DNA from 3 places in the Paenibacillus sp. FSL M7-1455 genome. Region 3 is predicted to be linked to each of the others. Evidence: riboswitches for the same ligand, from Rfam matches in the RefSeq annotation. Region 3 holds a riboswitch; each other region holds the start of a gene.
What was found. A riboswitch is a leader RNA that binds a small molecule or an ion and turns the genes downstream of it on or off. The one in region 3 is predicted to bind cyclic di-AMP.
Positions count from the first base shown of each region.

Region 1 (6,827 bases), 1.5 Mb from region 3:
GCTGCATGAGCTGAACCTGGACACGTGCCTATACGCCAAGCAATTCGCGAGCCGGGCGGGAGCGGGGGACATCGGCGGGATGTGGAGCTACGTTTTTGAGGTCGGCAGGTTAATTTGCGAACGGAAACGTTATGCCAACACCTCGCCTTCGCTTGCCGTCGGCAGCGAACTGCTTCAATTCGTGAACCAGAACTACACCAGCGCCGACATTTCGCTGAAGCAGCTGGCGGAAAGATGCGGCATGTCGGTCTCGAACGTCTCCAAAATATTCAAGGAGGTGTCCGGCATCAACTTTTACGATTATTTATGCCGGCTCCGGATGGAAACGGCCAAGGAGCTGCTGCGGGAGAAAACATTCGGGATGGACGATATCGCCCGCCGGGTAGGCTACGAAAACGTCTATTCGTTCAAACGCGCCTTCGCGCGGTATGAAGGGATCAAGCCGGACGAATATGTGGATTCGGCGATGTGAAGGGGAACGATGAGATCCGATAGGTCAGCCGCCATTTCGGTTTGGCCTAGAGGCCGGATTGTCTATAGCGAAGATCAAGTTCCTGATAAATAAGTATCACTTCAATTCGGACCAATTATATACGGCGTGCAGCCATCACGGATCGAAACAATGTCTTTTGACATCATTTATAAGGAATATAAACCGCGCAAACGGAAGCTTTCCGTTGCAATTGAATGATTACGCAGGATTAGCGTTCGGAAACCGGCGAAACCTATAAAAAAGGCCATGAATTCTAGTGTAACCAACCTTTACAGTTCGCCGGCTCAGGCGTATATTCAACTCAGAAAGCACTAAATATAAAAGGAGACATAAGCATATGAACTCAGAAAATAAAGTAGCAATAATAACAGGTTCAGCAGGTGGTTTAGGTAAAGCTATAGCTGAAAGATTAGCAAATGATGGTTTTAATATCGTTGTTCAAGACATCAATAATGATTTGTTACTAGAAACAGAAAAAGAATTCAAAGAAAAAGGATATAATGTAATATCTTTCAAAAGTGATGTTTCAAAACAAAAAGAACAAGAAGAACTAGTTAAATTTACTGTAAAAGAATTTAATAAATTAGATGTTTTTATTAATAATGCAGGTGTGGATGCTGTAACACCTTTCTTAGAAATAGACGAAAATCAACTTAATAAATTATTTAATATTAATGTATTTGGAACTGTTTATGGTACCCAAGCAGCTGCAAAACAATTTATAAAACAAAATACAAAAGGTAAAATAATAAACGCTTGTAGTATAGCAGGTCACGAATCTTACGAAATGCTAGGTACATATTCAGCTACTAAACACGCAGTTAGATCATACACTCAAGTTGCAGCTAAAGAATTAGCAAAGTATAAAATTACCGTTAATGCTTATTGTCCAGGAGTGGCAAAAACTAAAATGTGGGAAAGAATCGATGAAGAAATGGTTAAATATGATGAAAATTTAAATCCTGGAGATGCTTTTGAAAAATTTTCAAGTGCTATAAAATTAGGAAGATATCAAGAACCTAAAGATGTAGCAAATTTAGTATCATTCCTAGCTTCGGAAGATTCAGATTATATAACTGGTCAATCTATTTTAACAGATGGCGGATTAGTTTATAGATAAAAAATAAACAGTTTAATTAATTTGGTTTTTATTTCAATTTCCTTTTTGAATAGAAACTTTGAACCCTAAAAACCCAAAGCGTGTCAATCGTTCGGTTTAATAGCTAGCGCTATCCGAACGCTTGCGCTTTAAGTTTATTTTAGGGTTCTTTTCTTTTTCAAAAAGTTTTCTCGGCATAAAGTCGTCTAAATATTGACATACCAAGAGGGTCTTGGTGTAGTGAGTTTGTCAACTCCTTAATGCTCCCTGCGGTCCGCTTACCGTTGACAAACGCCATACAGAGCCTTTCTAGCCCTTTTAAGAGGTTGCCCCTTATAAAAACCCCTATTTAATCTTTAAAATCGCTCACAGGGCATTTATGAGCTTCTCACGAGTAAAACAAGGATAAATAAAAGCCAAGATACTGTTATTCACTTTACTTTGTTGTAAGTTAGTTGTCCCCCCTTGTTTTGGGGTGTGAGTGCTGGCTGGGGGTGTGGGGGCTAGCCCCCGCATAACGTCACTAAGTAAGGCTAAAGGCTCATTATGAAAAATCTTTGGTTCATGAATGAATTACGCTGAATTTTCAATCATGAAAAGCGGGGGAACCACATCGGCATCGGCAGGCATTCCATTGTGAAGGGATGAAGCCGGCTGCTTGGGGTGAATCGGATGAAGAGGCTGCCTTTGATCAGCTTTCCGTCCGTAGGGCAGCTCTCACGGCCCGAATCCGACAGCTAACCTCGTAAGCGTCGCTAGGAGAGAGGAGTGAAACTGTGAGTTGTCAACGAGCACAGGGTATCCGCTCTGTGTTTTTCTGTGCGAAAAAATAACATGAATGTCTATGATCGCTGAATTTCCGTTCCGGCGGAAAACGGGGGAACCGGCCGTGACAACCAACCGTTCGTCACACGGGGTGAATCTCGAAATCGCATTCGAGTAGGGCTACTCTTGGTCCGAATCCGACAGCTAACCTCGTAAGCGTGAGAAGAGAGGCTGCTTTGATACATGCGCCGCAAGGTTTATTTTGCCTTGCCCTGAAGAAGCATGGAAAGGGAGTTCCTCTTTCCGTGCTTCTTTTTTTGACGTGAGCATTTTGCCGACGTTAACGAAGGTTCGACCCACATATAAAAAACACATCGACAGACCATGCATAGCGGGAGGAGAAGGAAGTTGCCTAACATACAAGTGAACGGAACGTCGCTATATTACGAGACGCATGGCAGCGGGGTGCCGATCGTCTTTATTCACGGACATCTTTCATCTCATCATAGTTTTGAGCCGCAAGTGGAATATTTCAGCAAAAGGGCGAAGGTCATCGTCCTCGATTTGAGAGGTTACGGCAATTCGGGTAAATTGAATGTGGAAGTCGAGGAAATCGTCGACACCCAGTGCAGGGACCTGAAAGAGCTGCTGGATAAGCTCGGCTTGCCGAAGGTGACGCTGGTCGGCTGCTCGAGCGGCAGCCTGCTGGTGCAAAAATTCGCGGAAACCTATTCGGACCGCGTCAACGCGCTTGTGCTGGTGGATAGTTATTTTTACGGACCGTGCGGCCCTTTCGGCACGAAAAACGGTTTTTGGAAGCTGCTGGAGGCCTGCAGCTGGATTTCCTATTATCTTCCCGCCGAGTTTTTTCTCCGGTCGCTGCGCGTAACGTATCACCGGTGGATTCCGGCTTACAGCATTTTAAGGAACGAGTTGTTTCATAAACGGCCGACCGAGTCGATCAAACAACGGATGGCGCTGCTTAAGGCGGATATCGATCCGGTGTTGCCCCGGCTGCGGATGCCGGTGTTATGCGTGGCCGGCAGGCAGAGCGAATGGTTCGTCAACCAGATGAACAAGGCGGTGGAACGGTTCGCCTGCGCCCAGAAAGCGGTGATCGAGGACGCGATTTATCCGAGCCATTTGTGCCAGCCGCGGGAATTTAACCGCATTCTGCTCAATTTTTTGATCGACCAGAAGCTTTTCCGGATGGAGCAGCAGCATTCGGGCTGAAAACGGCCTCCGCCGGCAACCATGAGGGATGTGCCGCTAGGGTCGGCGGAAAGCATCCGGCAAAGGTGATGACATGAATAAGGAATACAGGCAGCTGAAATCGCTGCTGAAGCTGCTGGACCGGGAAGAACGGTGGTTTACGTTCGCAGAGGTGGAAAGCGAGCTGGGCGTATCGGACAAATCCGTCCGCAAGATCGTCGAGTCCGCCGTCCCCCTGCTGCCCCCGTCCATGCAGATCGAGGCATCCAGGGGGAAAGGCATCATGTTCCGCCGGGACCGGCATGGGACAAGCATTCAGGAAGTTTTGGAACCGCTGCTTCGGGAAACGCCTTATTTCCGACTGATGCAGCGGTTGTTCATGCATGACGGCAAAACCTCCGCCGAGGAGGTAGCGGAAGAGCTGTACATGAGCTTTTCTTCGTTCAAAAAATGGATCGTCCAGCTAAACCGTGACGAACTGCGCCCGTTTCAGCTGCGGATCACGTATGCGGCGCCGACGCTGAAAGGAAACGAAATCCATGTCCGCTATTTTTTATGGAAGCTGTTCACCGAGGCTTATCCTTATACCGGATGGCCTTTTTCGAATGCCGATTACGCGCGTCTGGACGGCTGGGTGACCGAGATCGAGCGGGAAAACGGAATGATTTATTTTTTGAACGCAAAACGGAGCTTAACGTTCCTGATCGCGATCGTGCTCGAAAGGATCAAGCAGGGGCACCGGGTTGCGCTCAAAAGCGGAAGCTACGCATGGGAACGCCATCCGTTTTTCGTTCCGGTCTCGAAGATGTCGGAAAAGCTGGCTGCGGCGTACGGCGTCGTGTTGCCCCGCGAAGAGGTTTATTTTTTGCAGTCGATGTTCAGCTTGAGCCAGTATCACGGCAAGGACGGGTTCCCTGTTTTCGGGGGAAGGGCCCTTGCTTCGGAGCAGGAAGACGATGCAGGAAGCCGGATGTCCGGCCTGCTCATTTCGATTCTGGAAAACGCATTTCCGGCGTTGAACGCCAGCTCCCGTTTCCTGGCCGAAATCCGGGAATTCATGGACAAGCTGCGCATCGATAACGCCATTCCCGAGCTGATGGCCGTCTCGCACAGCCACCTGACCGGGTATATCCGCGACAAAGAGCAGCCGATCTATGCGGCGGTATCGGAATGCATGCGGCAATGGCAGCGGAGTTTTCCCGAGCTCATGTACAACGACTATCATTTGACCAAACTGACGTTTATGGTCAGCGCAAGCCTTCGGTATAAAAGCAAAAAGGCATTTCTCATTATCGGCGAGGAATTTTCGGTTCGGCATTACGTCGCAAACCTGATCAAACGGGAAATCGGGGACGACCTGACGATCGAAACCTCGATTTTGCACGGGCTGACCGATGACATCATCCGGGAGCAGCAGATCGATTTCGTGATCAGCACGATGCCCGTCTCCTTGACGAGCGTGCCGACCGTTCTGATTTCGACCATTCCGACGAAAAGGGACCTGGAGAACATCCGCCAGGAGCTGATGTCGTAAATAGCGTGGTCCTTTTTCTTCCGTTTCCAACGGCAGCATTTGGGCTAGTTTCGGCCGCGGATTCCCTTTAAGATGACTACTGTAAGCGATCACAGAAACATCGCTCGCGAGTTTAATCCAAAGGGGAAATGCAACATGAGTATTCATCTGGGAGCCAATGCCGGAGACGTCGCGGAACGGGTGCTGCTGCCCGGCGATCCGCTGCGCGCCAAATTCGTGGCCGAACATTTTCTGGAAAACGTTCGGTGCTACAACGAGGTCAGGGGGATGTACGGCTTTACCGGGTTGTATAAAGGGGTTCCGGTTTCGGTGCAGGGGACGGGCATGGGAAATCCGTCGATGAGCATTTATGCCACCGAGCTGATCCAGGATTACGGGGCGAAAAAGCTCATCCGGATCGGCACCTGCGGCGCGATGCAGAAGGAGCTGCAAATCCGCGATATCGTGCTCGCCCAGGCGGTTTCTTCGGACAGCAACATGACGGAGAAAATTTTCCTCGGCTGCAACTATGCGCCGTCGGCGGATTTCGGCCTGCTGATGAAAGCGTACCAGGAGGCCGTGCGCCGCAGCGCTAACGTGTCCGTGGGGAATGTGTACAATTCCGACGAGTTTTACAGGGAGACGATGGCAAGGCTTCATAAATTCATGGAGTTCGGGGTGTTGGCCGTCGAGATGGAAAGCACGGCGCTGTATACGCTGGCCGCCAAATACGGGGTTCGGGCATTGACGATCCTGACGGTGGGAAGCCAGCTGCTGACGGGCGAACGCTCCGCGCATAAAGACAGCGAGCAGTCCTTTAATCTCATGGCGGAAATTGCGCTGGAGACCATTATAGCGGACGTGTAACGCTGTAGATCCGGAAAATATTGTGATTTAATTCACAAAAAATGGGGGAGACATCATGAAATATGTGATCGCTCTGATTGGACTTGTCGTCGTGCTCGCGCTTGCCTGGCTCGTCAGCTCGGATAAGAAGAACATCAAATTCCGTCCGATTCTCGTCATGATTGCGCTGCAGATCGTGCTCGGACTGATTTTGCTGAAGACAAGCATCGGGGAATTTTTGGTCAGAGGTTTTGCCGACGGCTTCGCGAAAATTTTGAATTTTGCGAACGAAGGCACGGATTTCGTGTTTGGCGGCATCGTCAACGAAGGCATCCATTCGTTTTTTTTCCACGTCCTGATGCCGATCGTGTTCATGTCGGTGCTCATCGGCATTTTGCAGCATTATAAAATCCTGCCGTTTATCATTAAATACATCGGCCTTGCGCTCAGCAAGGTGAACGGGATGGGCAAGCTGGAGTCGTACAACGCGGTCGCTTCCGCCATCCTCGGCCAAAACGAAGTGTTTATTTCCTTCAAAAAGCAAATCGGCCTGCTGCCGCGGCAGCGGCTGTACACGCTGTGCGCATCCGCGATGTCGACCGTGTCCATGTCGATCGTCGGCTCGTACATGACGATGCTCAAGCCGGAATACGTCGTGGCCGCGCTGGTGCTCAACCTGTTCGGCGGATTCATTATCTCCTCGATTGTAAGCCCTTACAAGGTGCAGCCGGAAGACGATATTCTCGAAGTGCAGGAAGAGACGAAGCAGACCTTTTTCGAAATGCTCGGCGAATATATCATGGACGGCTTTAAGGTGGTCGTCATCGTCGGCGTAATGCTGGTCGGATTCGTCGCCCTGATCTCCATGGTCAACGGGATTTTCAGCGGCGTGTTCGGCA
Region 1 covers NZ_JBBORO010000001.1:1,638,654-1,645,480, forward strand. The annotation lists gene NYE48_RS07580 (helix-turn-helix transcriptional regulator) at 1-472, shown strand, start outside; gene NYE48_RS07585 (acetoin reductase) at 831-1,613, shown strand; cyclic di-AMP (ydaO/yuaA leader) riboswitch at 2,159-2,359, shown strand; cyclic di-AMP (ydaO/yuaA leader) riboswitch at 2,432-2,592, shown strand; gene NYE48_RS07590 (alpha/beta fold hydrolase) at 2,766-3,590, shown strand; gene NYE48_RS07595 (helix-turn-helix domain-containing protein) at 3,664-5,103, shown strand; gene deoD (purine-nucleoside phosphorylase) at 5,239-5,949, shown strand; partial or broken gene pelG (exopolysaccharide Pel transporter PelG) at 6,005-6,827, shown strand, end outside.
Region 1: it holds a riboswitch for cyclic di-AMP, as region 3 does, so the genes downstream of both, NYE48_RS07590 (alpha/beta fold hydrolase) here and NYE48_RS00495 (C40 family peptidase) in region 3, are expected to answer to the same signal.

Region 2 (6,827 bases), 3.0 Mb from region 3:
AGCGATCGGTTGCCGCTTAACGGAGGATGGGATGGTCGTCGTCGACGATTTTGGAAAAACGACCGTTCCGGGCGTCTATTCCGCCGGAGATGCGGCGTCGCGGCTGCATCAGGCCGTTGCGGCCGCAGCTAAAGGGGCGTTTACCGCGGCGGCGCTCAACAATGAACTGAACCTGGAGGCCTGGAGACAAGACGGCTAACGATTTGACCGCAGCAGGGTCACCGGATATTCGTTGACACCCCTAATAAAAATTGGTATTGTAATTTCATTAAATGATATTGAGAATCAATATTAATTAAAGGGGCCTGGAAATGAATAAAAAGTTATTTTTGACCGTCGTTTTTATGTTGTCCGTCATCTTGCTCGGCGCTTGCGGGAACAACGCCTCTAAACATCCCTCGAGCGCCGGCCCGATCGCGAACGAACCGGCATCAGCCGCGGCCGGGTCTGCGGCGAGCACGGAAAGAGTCACGTATCAATCCGAGCTGGGCCCGGTCGACGTGCCGGCCAATCCGCGGCGGATCGTCGCTCTGACGAACGCGCCGAACGTGCTTTCCCTCGGGGGAACGCTCGTCGGCGTAGATGAATGGACGGAGAAAAATCCGCTGTTCACCGGGAAGCTCAAAGGGGTTGAGGTCGTCTCCGACGGCAATCTGGAGAAGATCATCGAGCTGAATCCGGATTTGATCATTGCCGACGCCAGCAGCAAAAATATCAAAAAGCTGGAACAAATCGCGCCTACCGTCGCCTATACGTGGGGAAAAAGGGACTATTTGGCGCAGCAGATTGAAATCGGGAAGCTGCTGAGCAAGGAGCAGGAGGCGAAAGCTTGGGTGGAGGACTTTTCGAAACGGGCTAAAGCAATCGGAGAAGAAATTAAGAAGAAGATCGGCGAAAACGCGACCGTATCGGTGTTCGAGACCGACTCGAAAAACTTCTACGTGTTCGGCAACGCCTGGGCGCGCGGAACCGAGCTGCTGTATCAGGCGATGGGGCTGAACATGCCGGAGAAGGTCAAAGCGGATGCGCTTGGCCCCGGATACTATACGCTCTCCCCGGAAGTGCTTAGCGATTATGCCGGGGATTACATCGTTCTCAGCAGAAGCGCGGCGGGAGACAACTCGTTTATGCAAACGAACACCTGGAGGAATATCCCGGCCGTCAAAAACAAGCATGTGATCGAAATCGACACAGAGGCTTCGTCTTACAGCGATCCGACGACGCTTGAACATCTGCTGGACATCTTCAAAGAAGGTTTCTTAAAATAAGCCGTCCTCTCATGAACGGGCAAATTACGAAAAGCTTCACACCGGAAGAAGGCCGCATCACGGAAAGAAAATCAGAGGTGTACGTTCAGCCTGTTGAAAAATTTCAACAGGCTTTTTTATGATTCAGGAATAATTTATACGAATCAGAAACGTTTCGCAACTTCCTTAGCAAGTGCAATCGCTTTTTCTTTTACGAATGGTGCCTGCTCCGATACTGCCGTTCCTTCCACAAAAATAGCCTCTGATTCAATCCCGTAAAACCGCAGAATCTTGCTCAGATAGCTGAATCCCATTTCAATCGGAGCAAGAGGACCTTCCGAATAAACGGAACCGCTGGCTTGAATGTGCAAGGCTTTCTTGCCGGGCAACAGTCCTACAGGACCATTTTCGGTATATTTGAAAGTCTTGCCCGGAATCGAGGTCGCATCCGTGTATGCTTTCAACACCGGCGGGACCGAAAAATTCCACATCGGGGAGACATAAACGTACTTATCGGCTGCCATGAATTGATGAAGAATTTCTTCAAGACGAGCTACTTTTGATTCCTCCGTTTCGGACAACTGATCGAATGACGAACCCGACCGAAGCTTTCCCCACCCCCTTAAAACATCGGCATCGATCTGCGGAATATTTTCTTTATACAGATCCAAATGAACGACTTCATCTGCCGGATTTGCTTTACGGTATGCTTCAATAAATTCCGCGCCCACCGCGAGGCTATACGACTCTTCGGGATGCAGGGGGTGCGCTGTGATGTACAATACGGTTGCCATGGTTCAAACTTCCCTTCTGTTATTAAATGAAATTTCACTTCCAATGCTGATCATATAATATATACTTACTTATGGTAAGTAGGCACAATAATGTGGTATAGTATCAAAAAAGGTACTGAAAAGGAGGCGAACGTATGCCAAAGAACCCTGCCCAATGCCAATTCGTCGTAGCCTTGGATTCGATCGTCGGCAAATGGAAGCCGATGATCCTCTATCATTTGCTTCAGGGCCAACCGTTGCGGTTCAATGAGCTAAGAAGATTGCTGCCCGATATCACGCAAAGGATGCTTACGCTCCATCTGCGCGAATTGGAGGAGGAAGAGATCGTTAAACGGGTCGTTTATCCGCAAATACCGCCGAAAGTGGAGTACTCCATCACGGAATACGGCAAAAGCCTGTCTCCGATTTTGGAAGCCTTGCATCAATGGGGATTGGCCCATGTCCAGCGAAAACAGCTCCATAAGGGGAACAATGAACAAACGGAAACGGACTAGCGTTCAACAAGATTGCTTGTCCGTTTTTTTGATGATTCAGGGGGAAAGCAAGCAGCTTAACCAGCATGTATAGACATACCGTCATGCAGTATTTAAAATGGCATAAGCAGTACCTTAAGGGTGTATCAGCAGGATTTTGATTTTTTTGAGAGAGCAGCATGTCCTTATTTTTTCGCGGAGAGGAGCAGGATGAGAACGTACACTTTAGTCGGACCCCAATTATACATCGGAGAATAGGTGGATTTTACTACATATGAAAAACCGCGTTTTTCAAATCGTGATCGTCGTAGTCCTGGTGCTGATCGGCCTTTTTGTCATGAACAGGTCCGTGATCCGCCTGTCGACGCTGATCGGCATTTTATGGCCGCTTTCCATTATAGGCATCGGCTTCATCATTTTTATGGAAAACCGTTCGCCGCAAAGCACGCTGGCATGGTTTTTGATCCTGGCATTTCTTCCGGCGGTAGGGGTGCTGTTGTATTTGCTTTTTGGCAGAAGCCGCTGGAGACGGAAAAAACATTTGCACCGGGCGGAAGAACAGAGAAAGCTGTTCCGGGAGATTTTGGCGGGCAGGCGTTTGAATTTGGCCCCGTTGTCTTTGTTAAGCGAGAGGTCGGAATATGTCATCAAGGTCATTGAAAGGTTCGGCGGCGGCCCGGCAGCAACGGAAACCGAAACCAGGCTGCTGACCGACGGCGACGAAACCTTTTCGGAAATTTTGCAAGCCATCGAAAAGGCCGCGCATCATATCCATATCCAGTATTATATTTATCGTTCGGACCGCATCGGTACCGCTATTCGGGACGCGCTGATCCGCAAAGCCGAATCGGGCGTGATCGTACGTTTTCTTTTTGACGGATTGGGCAGCAACGGGTTGCGTAAACGCTTTTTGCAGCCGATGAAAGATGCCGGCATCGAGGTCGTCGAGTTTGATCCTATTTTTTCGCCTTGGCTTCTTGAAACGGTCAATTACCGTAACCACCGCAAAATCGTCATCGTTGACGGCGTTGTCGGTTTTACCGGAGGGCTGAACGTCGGCGACGAATATCTCGGCCGTTCCAAAAAATTCCCGGTCTGGCGCGACAGCCACTTGAAAATCGAAGGAAAGGCGCTCTATAAACTGCAGGCCATTTTCCTGGAAGACTGGCTGTACGCAACCAGCGGCCAAAACCATTACTCCTGGGACGCTTACATGAACAGGTCGTATTTTCCGGATCAGGGGGTCCCGGCGAATGGGGCCGTTCAGATCGTCGCCAGCGGCCCAAGCTCGGAGGATACAAGCATTCGCAACGCGCTGTTGGCCATCATGGCGTCGGCAAAAAAATCGATTTGGATCGCCACGCCATATTTTATACCGGATCAGGAAACATTAACATTGCTGCGGTTGTCCGCGGCGGCAGGCATCGATGTACGTATTTTGTACCCGGGAAAAAGCGACAGCGTGATCAGCGACCAGGCATCCCAATCCTACTTTACGCCCCTCCTTAAGGCGGGAGCCTCTATATATCATTACAAAGACGGCTTTATGCATGCCAAAATCGTGCTGGTGGATGACGAAATCGCATCGATCGGCACGGCCAACATGGATATCCGCAGCTTTGAGCTGAATTACGAGCTTGCCGCGGTGCTCTACGAATCCGAAACCGTGTTGGACATCAAACGCGATTTTGAGCAGGATTTCAAGGACTCCGTCCGCATCGCTTGGGACTCCTTCCAGAAACGAGGCATTCCGAAACGTATTTCGGAATCGCTGATGAGGCTTATTTCGCCTCTGCTCTAAGCGTCGGCCAAAAACAGGCGTGAACCATGGCTACGGCCAAAAAAAACAGGATGCAGCCGTTGTAAGCGATGCCATGGATTCAATTTGCCCGTTTTCGCGCTTCAATATGATTCTTTGCCTCTTTACAGTAAGTATCCGCCGGGAGTATGATTTCATTCGTAAATGAACTTGTGATCCTGAATTGTCATTTTCCTTGATCGCTGAATTCTGTATTCAGAAGCGGGGGAACCAACGGGAGGAAGGGAACTTCGTCCCAGGGGTGAATCACTTGATTATGTTCGCAGGTCGAGTGTAGGGATACTTTCAATCCCGAATCCGTCAGCTAACCTCGTAGGCGTTATGAAAGAAGGATTTGTCGTGCGCTTTTGAAAGCCGCGGGAAAGCCCAACTTTCCTGTGGCTTTTTTTGGTGTGCCCAAATGGGCCAAAAGGGGAAACAATAAGGATACTTTCATGGAACTTCAACTTGAACAGTGGCGGTGAATGACACGATGGCAGCGTTAAAAAGGCTCCTCATTGGACGTCCTCTAAAATCTGCGGAATTGGGAGAACAAAAGCTCAACAAAAAGAAGGCACTTGCGATACTTTCCTCGGACGCGTTATCCTCCGTCGCCTACGGTCCCGAGCAGATCCTGCTGGTGCTGATCACGGTCGGCGCATCGGCTTTCTGGTATTCGATTCCGATAGGAATCGGGGTCCTTATTTTATTATCGGCATTGATTCTCTCGTATCGCCAAATCATTTTCGCTTATCCGCATGGCGGGGGAGCATACGTCGTATCCAAGCAAAATTTGGGGATATACCCTGGATTGGTGGCCGGCGGCTCGCTGTTGGTCGATTACATTTTGACCGTGGCGGTGAGCGTCTCGGCGGGAACGGACGCCATCACGTCGGCGTTTCCCGTGCTGCATGAGCATACGGTGGCGATCGCAGTCACGTTTGTTATCCTCATTACGCTCCTGAATCTGAGAGGCGTCACCGAGTCGGCTTCCATCTTGGCGTATCCGGTGTACTTATTCGCGCTGGCGATGTTCATTTTGATCGCCGTCGGGCTGTACCATATCGCGACCGGCCAGGTTTCGCCTAACCTGCATACGCCAGTCGGCACGCCGGTGGCAGGGATCAGCTTGTTTCTGCTGCTGAAAGCTTTTGCATCGGGCAGCTCGGCGCTGACCGGCGTCGAGGCGATATCCAACGCGATACCGAATTTCAAAGATCCGGCCCCTAAAAATGCAGCCAAAACGTTAATGGCCATGGGCATTCTGCTGGCCCTGCTTTTTTCGGGTATCGTGTTCCTGGCTTATTATTTGGGGATCTCCCCAAATGGGCAGGAAACGGTCGTATCGCAAATCGCCAAGGAAACCTTCGGGCGCAATTTCATGTATTTTATCATTCAAGGAACCACCGCGCTGATCTTGATCTTGGCGGCGAATACGGGGTATTCCGCATTTCCGCTGCTGGCGGTGAATCTTGCCAAAGACCGGTTCATTCCCAGAATGTTTACCGTAAGGGGCGACCGCCTCGGATATTCCAACGGCATCATCATTCTTGGGCTGCTGTCGATCGTGCTGATCATTGCCTTCCACGGGCAAACGGAGCATTTGATTCCGCTGTATGCGGTAGGAGTCTTTATTCCTTTTACGTTGTCGCAGACGGGGATGATCGTAAAATGGGTGCGGGAAAAACCCGCAGGCTGGGTAACGAAACTTATCATCAATGCGATCGGCGCGCTCATCAGCTTCACCGTATCGCTCATGTTTTTCGTGACCAAGTTCCCGCAAATATGGCCGGTGTTGATATTTTTGCCCTTGATCGTGTATTTGTTCCACAGAATCAAGAAGCATTATGAAGCGGTGGGCGAGCAGCTTCGCTTGTCGACCTGCGAACCGGCGGTTCCGATCGAAGGAAACGTCGTCATCCTTCCGGTGTCCGGCATCACGCACGTGGTCGAACATTCGTTGAATTATGCGCAATCCTTGTCGGCGGACCCGGCGGAGGGCTTGCGCTGGCCATGCGCCATTTCTGGCAAAAACATCCCGCCGGTATGGAGGCGCACGGCCTTGCGGGTGACGAGGCGCAGCTGACGGCTTGGTTCTGGTCGCCGGAAGCGCCGGCCATGGACATGCGCCATTACGATACCGAAACGCATGTCGAATCATCCTATGAAGGCGCGGAGGAGATGCGCGCAACCCCCTACGGCGTCGGCAACACAAGCGAGCTGACGATCTGGTGCCGCGAAGCAACCCCAAGCCCGCCGGAACTGCAAGCTTACGCGGAATATAACGACTCTCCTCCACAGCTTGCGTGCGAGCCGGCTTATTTGCGGCAGCAGGGCGCATTCGGGATTTGGAGCCTGCCGGATCGGGAAACGCCTGCCAAAGCGCATCTTGAAGACCAATTGGACGGCATTGTCGCCTTCTACCAAAGAGAGGTCGAGCAGCGGCGCTGGTACGGCTTCTGGGATTACGGCGATTTCATGCACAGCTACGATCCGGCGCGCCATGCGTGGAATT
Region 2 covers NZ_JBBORO010000001.1:3,110,760-3,117,586, reverse strand. The annotation lists gene NYE48_RS14400 (NAD(P)/FAD-dependent oxidoreductase) at 1-199, shown strand, start outside; gene NYE48_RS14395 (iron-hydroxamate ABC transporter substrate-binding protein) at 312-1,268, shown strand; gene NYE48_RS14390 (NAD(P)H-dependent oxidoreductase) at 1,412-2,041, opposite strand; gene NYE48_RS14385 (winged helix-turn-helix transcriptional regulator) at 2,176-2,535, shown strand; gene NYE48_RS14380 (cardiolipin synthase) at 2,789-4,315, shown strand; cyclic di-AMP (ydaO/yuaA leader) riboswitch at 4,504-4,666, shown strand; partial or broken gene NYE48_RS14375 (APC family permease) at 4,806-6,302, shown strand; partial or broken gene NYE48_RS14370 (exo-rhamnogalacturonan lyase family protein) at 6,293-6,827, shown strand, end outside.
Region 2: it holds a riboswitch for cyclic di-AMP, as region 3 does, so the genes downstream of both, NYE48_RS14375 (APC family permease) here and NYE48_RS00495 (C40 family peptidase) in region 3, are expected to answer to the same signal.

Region 3 (6,827 bases):
CGCGTGAGCGAGTTCGCCCATGTTCTCCATCTTGGTCAGGGCCGCGATCAAACCGACGACCGCGCCAAGCACCCCGAGGGACGGAGCGTACATGCCGGCTTGGGAGAATAGCAAAGCGCCGGCCCGATGCCGTTCTTCCGTTGCCGCGATATCTTCCATTAATACGTCGCGCACGAAGTCCTGGTCGTTGCCGTCGATGATCATCCGCATGCCGTTGCGAAGAAACTGGTCGTCAATCTCTTCGACTTTCGTTTCCAGGGCCAGCAGCCCCTCGCGGCGGGTAATGGAGGCCCATTCCATGAACATGGCAATGAGTTCGCGGCGTTCGACCAGCTTTTGCTTAGCGAACACCATTTTGATCAGCTTAGGGAATTTTTTAATCTCTGACATCGGGAAACCAATAAATAACGTAGCAGCCGTGCCCCCGAGAATGATGACGTAAGCGGCGGGGGTAAGAAGGGATACCAAAGGCGCACCTTTGAGTACCATACCGAATAGGACCGCGACCAACCCGAGTATTAGGCCGATAAGTGTTGAAATTTCCATTGCGCACCTCATCCATGAGAAATAAAATTGAATCCTTTCGCGCACCAAGGCTGCATCCTTGCAAGCATGGTGTCTCACCAAAAACGTAATTATAATATTTATCGTCAGGAACGGCTTTTTTTTTAAGGGGGTTTTTCCGTTATAATGAAAGATAAGGGTTCATCGGACCTATCCTGGCATGGGAGAATCGTACAGTTGGCAGCGCGGGCCCTACATACAATGAACTAAGAAAAAAGAAAAAGCCGTCCTTCGGAGCCGGTAAAGACGGCGGAGCCGATCCATGGTTCGCCCGATTCGATTCGTTTAGACGACATAGACCAGATGGAGGTAAAGCCGATGGGAGTCAAACATGGGCGTGAATATGACGAAATATTGAAGGATTTAACGGAGGCGGTGGGAGGCATCCCGGACAGCTACCTGTTTTTTGAGATGGATGGCGGCGAATGGCTGCTGCTGAGTCCCGAGGAGAAACTGGAGGTTCATGAGGCGCTTGCGGAAGACCTGTTTTATGCCTTGGGTACCGAGCCGGTCATTGAGGTAGGGAGCGGCGTCGTCATGTACGACAAGGCCAACCACCGGATCAATCTGCTGATCGGGGACGAGGAACTGACTGTAGTCCCACTCATCTAGTCCAAGCGCCGAATGGATTTTTGAATGTCCGTCATGGTAAGATATAACAAGTTCTGGGCCAAGGCGGCCATATTCATATTTATTCAACGATCGGAATACAATGGGAAAAGTCAACAAGAGCATGGATAAGCAGCATCCTTTTTTAAATTTCGATACGAGGGTGTTTGGTTTCAGGGAGGAAATGAGAATATGGTTTACACGCTAGAAGAAGTGGAAGCGCATTTAGCGAAGCTGGAAGGCTGGGAGCTGGAGGAAGGACGCTGGATCGTGCGGAAATTTATTTTTTCCAACTTCATGAAGGGGATTTCGTTCGTCGACGAGGTTGCGGCGATTTCCGAAGCCTTCGATCACCATCCCTTCATCACGATTGACCATAAGAACGTAACGCTGCGGCTGACTTCATGGGATGACGGCGGCATCACCGCTCTCGACATCAAGGAAGCGCATCAGTTTAACGAATTGTTCGAAAAAATGCGCTCAGGCGAGAAACGCTAAAAAATAAGAAAACCGATAGCAAAAAAACACGCTTCGCCAGACCTTGCGGGTCATGCGCGAAGCGTGTTTTTATTCCTTCAAGGAAAACGGCCATTACTTTTTGGCTGCAAGCCACTGGGCTACGTTGGCAATCTCCTCTTTTTGGAGTTTGTCTTTGAAGGAAGGCATGCCGCCTCTGCCCTTGGTAATGATCGTATAAAGTTCTTCAGCAGACATCTGGGAGCCGATTTTTTGCAGGTTCGGTCCCACGCCGCCTTGCAGCTGGTCGCCGTGGCAGCTGATGCAGCCCTGGGCTTTCACAACGGCTTCGGCCGCTGCAGCGTCCATGGTCACTTCAGGCATGGTCGGTTTTTCTTCTTCGGCTACCTGCTCTTTACCCGGCAGCGTAAACATAAGCACAACGGCCATTACGCATGCAATCGTTATCAAACCGCTCATGATCCATTTTTGCATCCGTTTTCGTCCTTTCTATGTAAACTGCAGTTCTCTCATTTCTTCATTATAACGGAACAAGCCGGTACATCAAATAGTTTGTGACAAAAAAGCAAACGAAAGCCAGTTTAAATCCACTAAACGTACACAATTTCGTACCATTTTTCATTGACGTTTTTTAAAGCCCTTGATAGACCATGCAGTAAAAGCGCTCGACGCCTTCAGGCGTCTGTTTTTCGTACGTATCGGTGATCTCGAATCCTGCCTTGACGTAAGCGCGTATCGCCCGCAAATTCCAATCCTGCACCTCCAGATCGATCTCCTGTCCGGGAAAGCGGGTTTTGGCCGTCTCCACGATCGCCTGGATAAAGCCCGGACCTCGTCCCTGGCCGCATAAATCCGGCCGCATGCCTAAACCGAGGCGCACGACGTTGACCATCGGAAACAGCTGCGCGAACCCGCATAGCTGCCCGTCTCCATCCAGCACCGAAACGTATTGCTGCCTCCGCAGATCCGGATCACCAAGCTCGATGCCGAGGGCCTCCATCTGCTCCCAGGGAAGCCAGCCGTAGATGCGGTCGTAAGGGGGGGCGTACATCCAGCCGCAGCAGGTCTCGGCCTGCTCCCGCGTCATGGGCGTAACGGTATAAGAGTCCTTCGAAACGTTCACAAGAAGCCTCCTTTCGTAAGAGACGTCCGCTGCTAAGTAGCATTTGATGATTCCATAAAATCTATTCCTCGGGGATCAGGCTCGGGCAAGCGCAAAAAATCCCGTACGGAGATTCGGCAAAAATCTCGGTACGGGCTGTCGTACAAACCGTGCGGATCAGGCAAAAATGTTATTCAACGTCATCATTGTCTGCGGAATCGACGGCAGAGGCTTGATATGTATCCGTGCTCATAATACGTTTCGCGCCAACGTAGCGGTTGACGTAATAGCTGTCGCTAAGCGAACTGACGACAACGCCGCGGGATGTCGAAGCATGTGCGAATTTACCGTCGCCGACGTAAATGCCGACATGGGAAACGCCGGAACCGGATGTATTAAAAAATACGAGGTCTCCTGCTCTCAAATCGCTGCGGGAAACGGAAGTGCCCATCGTAAACTGCGAACCGGACTGGTGAGGCAGGTTGATGCCGAGATGCTTAAATACGTACATCGTAAATCCGGAGCAGTCGAACCCGTTGGTTGTCGTTCCCCCGGATCTGTATTTCGTTCCGAGCACATCATCGATGACTTTGTCCATTTTCGAATCCGCGAAAGCGCTCCCGGCTCCAGCGGTAAATACGATGGCAAAACTCATGACTGCTGCTGCTAGCTTCTTTTTCAAAATTAATACTCCTTCCGGTGCCTGCGAGGTTAGCTTAAGGATTCGGTAGAAGGTCCCCTATGATCCCTCTGTTGCAAGATCAATTCACCCGTAAATGGTTCCCCCGCTTCCCTAGTGTGAGGAAATTCGGCATATGTCTTTTTACACTATATACTTCAGGAGCCGCCTGTTTACAGGCAACGGCTCGACAAAGATTACAAAGTTGTTACTAACGCTGGGATTATTGTAACAAAGGAATGACGTTTTGGCAATTGTTTCTATGCCTAAAACTCAAAAAAATCACCATAATTTCGGGATTTTTGCCAAATTGGCTCCTAAGAAGGACCATTATAAGCGTTTTTTCACTTAGGAAATTGGTTTAATTAACGGAAAGGAAGGGTAAATCATGGTTGAAGGCACGTGGATGAGCGGAGTATTTGAAGATTCGAAAAAAAATTTTTTTGAAAGTTGTTACTTTTTTAGGTTTTCAAACGTCTAATAAGTAACAGGAAACCCGCGAGGGATTTCGGCAAAAATCTCCGCGCGGGCATCATAAGTTTTTCGTATGTTTATGGGTGAGTTTCTAGTTGTAGACGGCCGCTTTGTATTTAGCGGTACTCATGACACGTTTGGCGCCAATGTAGCGATTGGCGAAATAACTGTTGCTGAGCTTGCTGATGGTCACGCCCTTCGAAGAAGACGAATGGGCAAAGTTTCCGTTTCCGACGTAGATTCCGACATGGGATACGCCCGCGCCGCTCGTATTGAAGAATACCAGATCTCCGGCACGCAAATTGCTTTTGGAGACGGCAGTGCCGATTTTGAATTGTGCGCTGGATTGGCGCGGAATGGAAATGCCTAATTTCTGGAATACATAACGCGTAAACCCGGAGCAATCAAATCCTTTGGTCGTCGTTCCTCCGGTTTTGTAGGAAACGCCGATGGTGCTGTTCACGACATGACTCAGAGAAGATTGCGCGAATACGCTGGTTCCCATGGAGAACATAAGCGTCAAACCAAGCGCAGCGGCTGTTAACTTCTTTTTCAAAAACATAAACCCCTTCCATGTTGCCTGCGAGGTTAGCTTAAGGATTCGGTTGAAGGTCGTCCCCTATGATCCCTATGCTGCGAGATCAATTCACCCAAAGTGGTTCCCCCGCTTCCCGGTGCCAAGGAATTCGGCCCTGATCAAGCACCTGAAAGTGACTGATAATGACGATTGATTGGTATCTGTCGTTGAAAATATCGTTACAGCACAATATGAAAAAGTTACAGTAAAAATGACAAAGTTGTTACTAACTGCTTACTCGGATTATTTTAACAGAGGATGACGACTTTGGCAAATCGTTTCGGCATCTAAAAACGACAAAAACCCCGCCCTTTTTGTTTTGAAAGGGGGGGGTTTTCTTATATCAGGGGGTTGAAGTGATGACAAAAAATTAACTTTTTGATCATTTATTTTTCCGCGCCCCGATGCGCTTGGGCGTACCACAGGTCAAACTTGGCCGAAATGCCCCATAATCTCATGATGCAGCTGACGAGGTGGTAGCCCTGCTGGAGGATGAGCGCGATGATCCCTGCCCACATCAAGGAAACTCCCGTACAGAGGCTGAACAAAAGCAGGCTGAGCGAGCCGAGTATCAGCGAAACGCCGATGAGCGGGAACGCGCCGCGCAGGCAGTGCCACAAGGGAGGCAACAAGCCGCCGCCGCCGGTCTTGCCGAACTGCATGAAAAGAATCAGTTGGTGCACGATATATCCGTACAGGAACCATCCCAAAATCCAGGGAAGAACGGACAGGCCCATGGATTGCAGCGGCATCCCGTCCAGAAGCGCCGCATATACCTTAGGTATGACCCAGTAGGCCGGGGCCGCGAGCAGAACCCATTCGATCAAGTGAAACAGAAGGACGGTTTTTCCGTGGCGCTTCATGCCTTGGAAGAAAAACAGCCCGACTTCGCCCTCGCGTTCACGGTGCAGCCCGTAAAAAATTCCGGCATGGATAAAAGGGGTCAGCAGCATGCGCAGGGCAAACATCGAAAGAAGAATCCAAATGTACATATGCACCGTGCCGCTGTCGGAAAGGCTCATTTTGCCTTCGATGTAATAAAGCAGCTGGCTGAGTTCATTGGGCTCGGGGTCCGGATAACGCATCAGCAGCGGAGTGACGGCCGAATGGACCAGCCTGTACAGAAAGTAGCCCCAAATCAGCTGGTACAAAAAGAGAATGATGACGATATAAAATTGATTTTTAAGACTTTTCCAGCCATGCGCAATATGGGATTTCACCGGTTCTCACCTCACCAGGACAGACTTCCAAGCAGCGTCTCGATCAGCTTGGTGATGCTTACGTTCCAGCGGACCAGAACCTTCTTGTCCATATCCGCTTTCAGGTAATTGTTGAAATGCCTGTTCTCGATCACGATCGTGTATTCCGGATCGACCATCGCCCAGGCGAGCGGTGCCTTATACTCCAGCTTGAATTCGGCGCTTTCCGCCGAGCCGTTCCAGACTTTGTTCAGCGTATGCCCGTCCGTGAAGGTGAAGCGTACCGGGACTTGGGGAAAATCTCCGCCTTTTTTCGAGATTTTTACAATCGACTCGTAGACGGGGCCGGAAGCCGCATCCTTCTTGCGGAGAGAGATGGAATCGACCGCGAAGTCGGCCATTTGGTTTCCGTAAACGTATTGATCGAAAAAGGACTGCCAGGATTGCCGGGTAACCTGCTCGACCACCTTTTGGAAGTCTGCCGTCGTCGGATGTTTGAAACGGTATTTTTTTGCGTAGGTGCCTAGAATTTTGTTCATCGTTTGCTTCCCGACTTGCTGTTCCATCGCCTTTAGCAGGAGTTTGCCGCGGTAATAGACGTTCAGGGCATATTGATCCTGCGAGCCGTATTTCCATGCTTCCTGCGTCAGCGACATCGGGGACGCGATCAGGGATGACTGGATAGGCAAATTCGGAATGACGCCGTATTCCTGCTCCATCAGCTTATCTTCGGCATAGGAGGTGAATCCTTCGTCCAGCCAAGCTTCCTCGAACTCGTTGCTCGCAAGCATGCCGTAAAAATACTGATGCCCGATTTCGTGGATGACCGTCCGTTCCAGGTCGTAGCCGGGAGAGTCGTCTTTGGCCCCGAAGGCGGTGATCAGCGTCGGATACTCCATGCCTCCGGCCCCGTTCCCCGATTCCGGCGGCACGACGATCGACAGGGTGGAGTACGGATACCGGCCGTACCATTTGCTGAAATATTTGAGCGCGGCTTTGGCGGCAAAAAAGTATCTTTGTTTCAAGTCTTTATGGGCGGGGTCCAAATACAGCTTGATGCGCACGCCCGGGACCTCGGGAGACGAGAACGGCTCTTCGGCGACGATAAAATTCGGCGACGCGGCCCAGGCAAAATCATGGACATCG
Region 3 covers NZ_JBBORO010000001.1:100,744-107,570, forward strand. The annotation lists gene motA (flagellar motor stator protein MotA) at 1-546, opposite strand, end outside; gene NYE48_RS00475 (hypothetical protein) at 883-1,176, shown strand; gene NYE48_RS00480 (4a-hydroxytetrahydrobiopterin dehydratase) at 1,366-1,671, shown strand; gene NYE48_RS00485 (c-type cytochrome) at 1,765-2,124, opposite strand; gene NYE48_RS00490 (GNAT family N-acetyltransferase) at 2,282-2,737, opposite strand; gene NYE48_RS00495 (C40 family peptidase) at 2,943-3,434, opposite strand; cyclic di-AMP (ydaO/yuaA leader) riboswitch at 3,438-3,576, opposite strand; gene NYE48_RS00500 (C40 family peptidase) at 3,997-4,461, opposite strand; cyclic di-AMP (ydaO/yuaA leader) riboswitch at 4,468-4,607, opposite strand; gene NYE48_RS00505 (hypothetical protein) at 4,869-5,702, opposite strand; gene NYE48_RS00510 (M1 family metallopeptidase) at 5,714-6,827, opposite strand, start outside.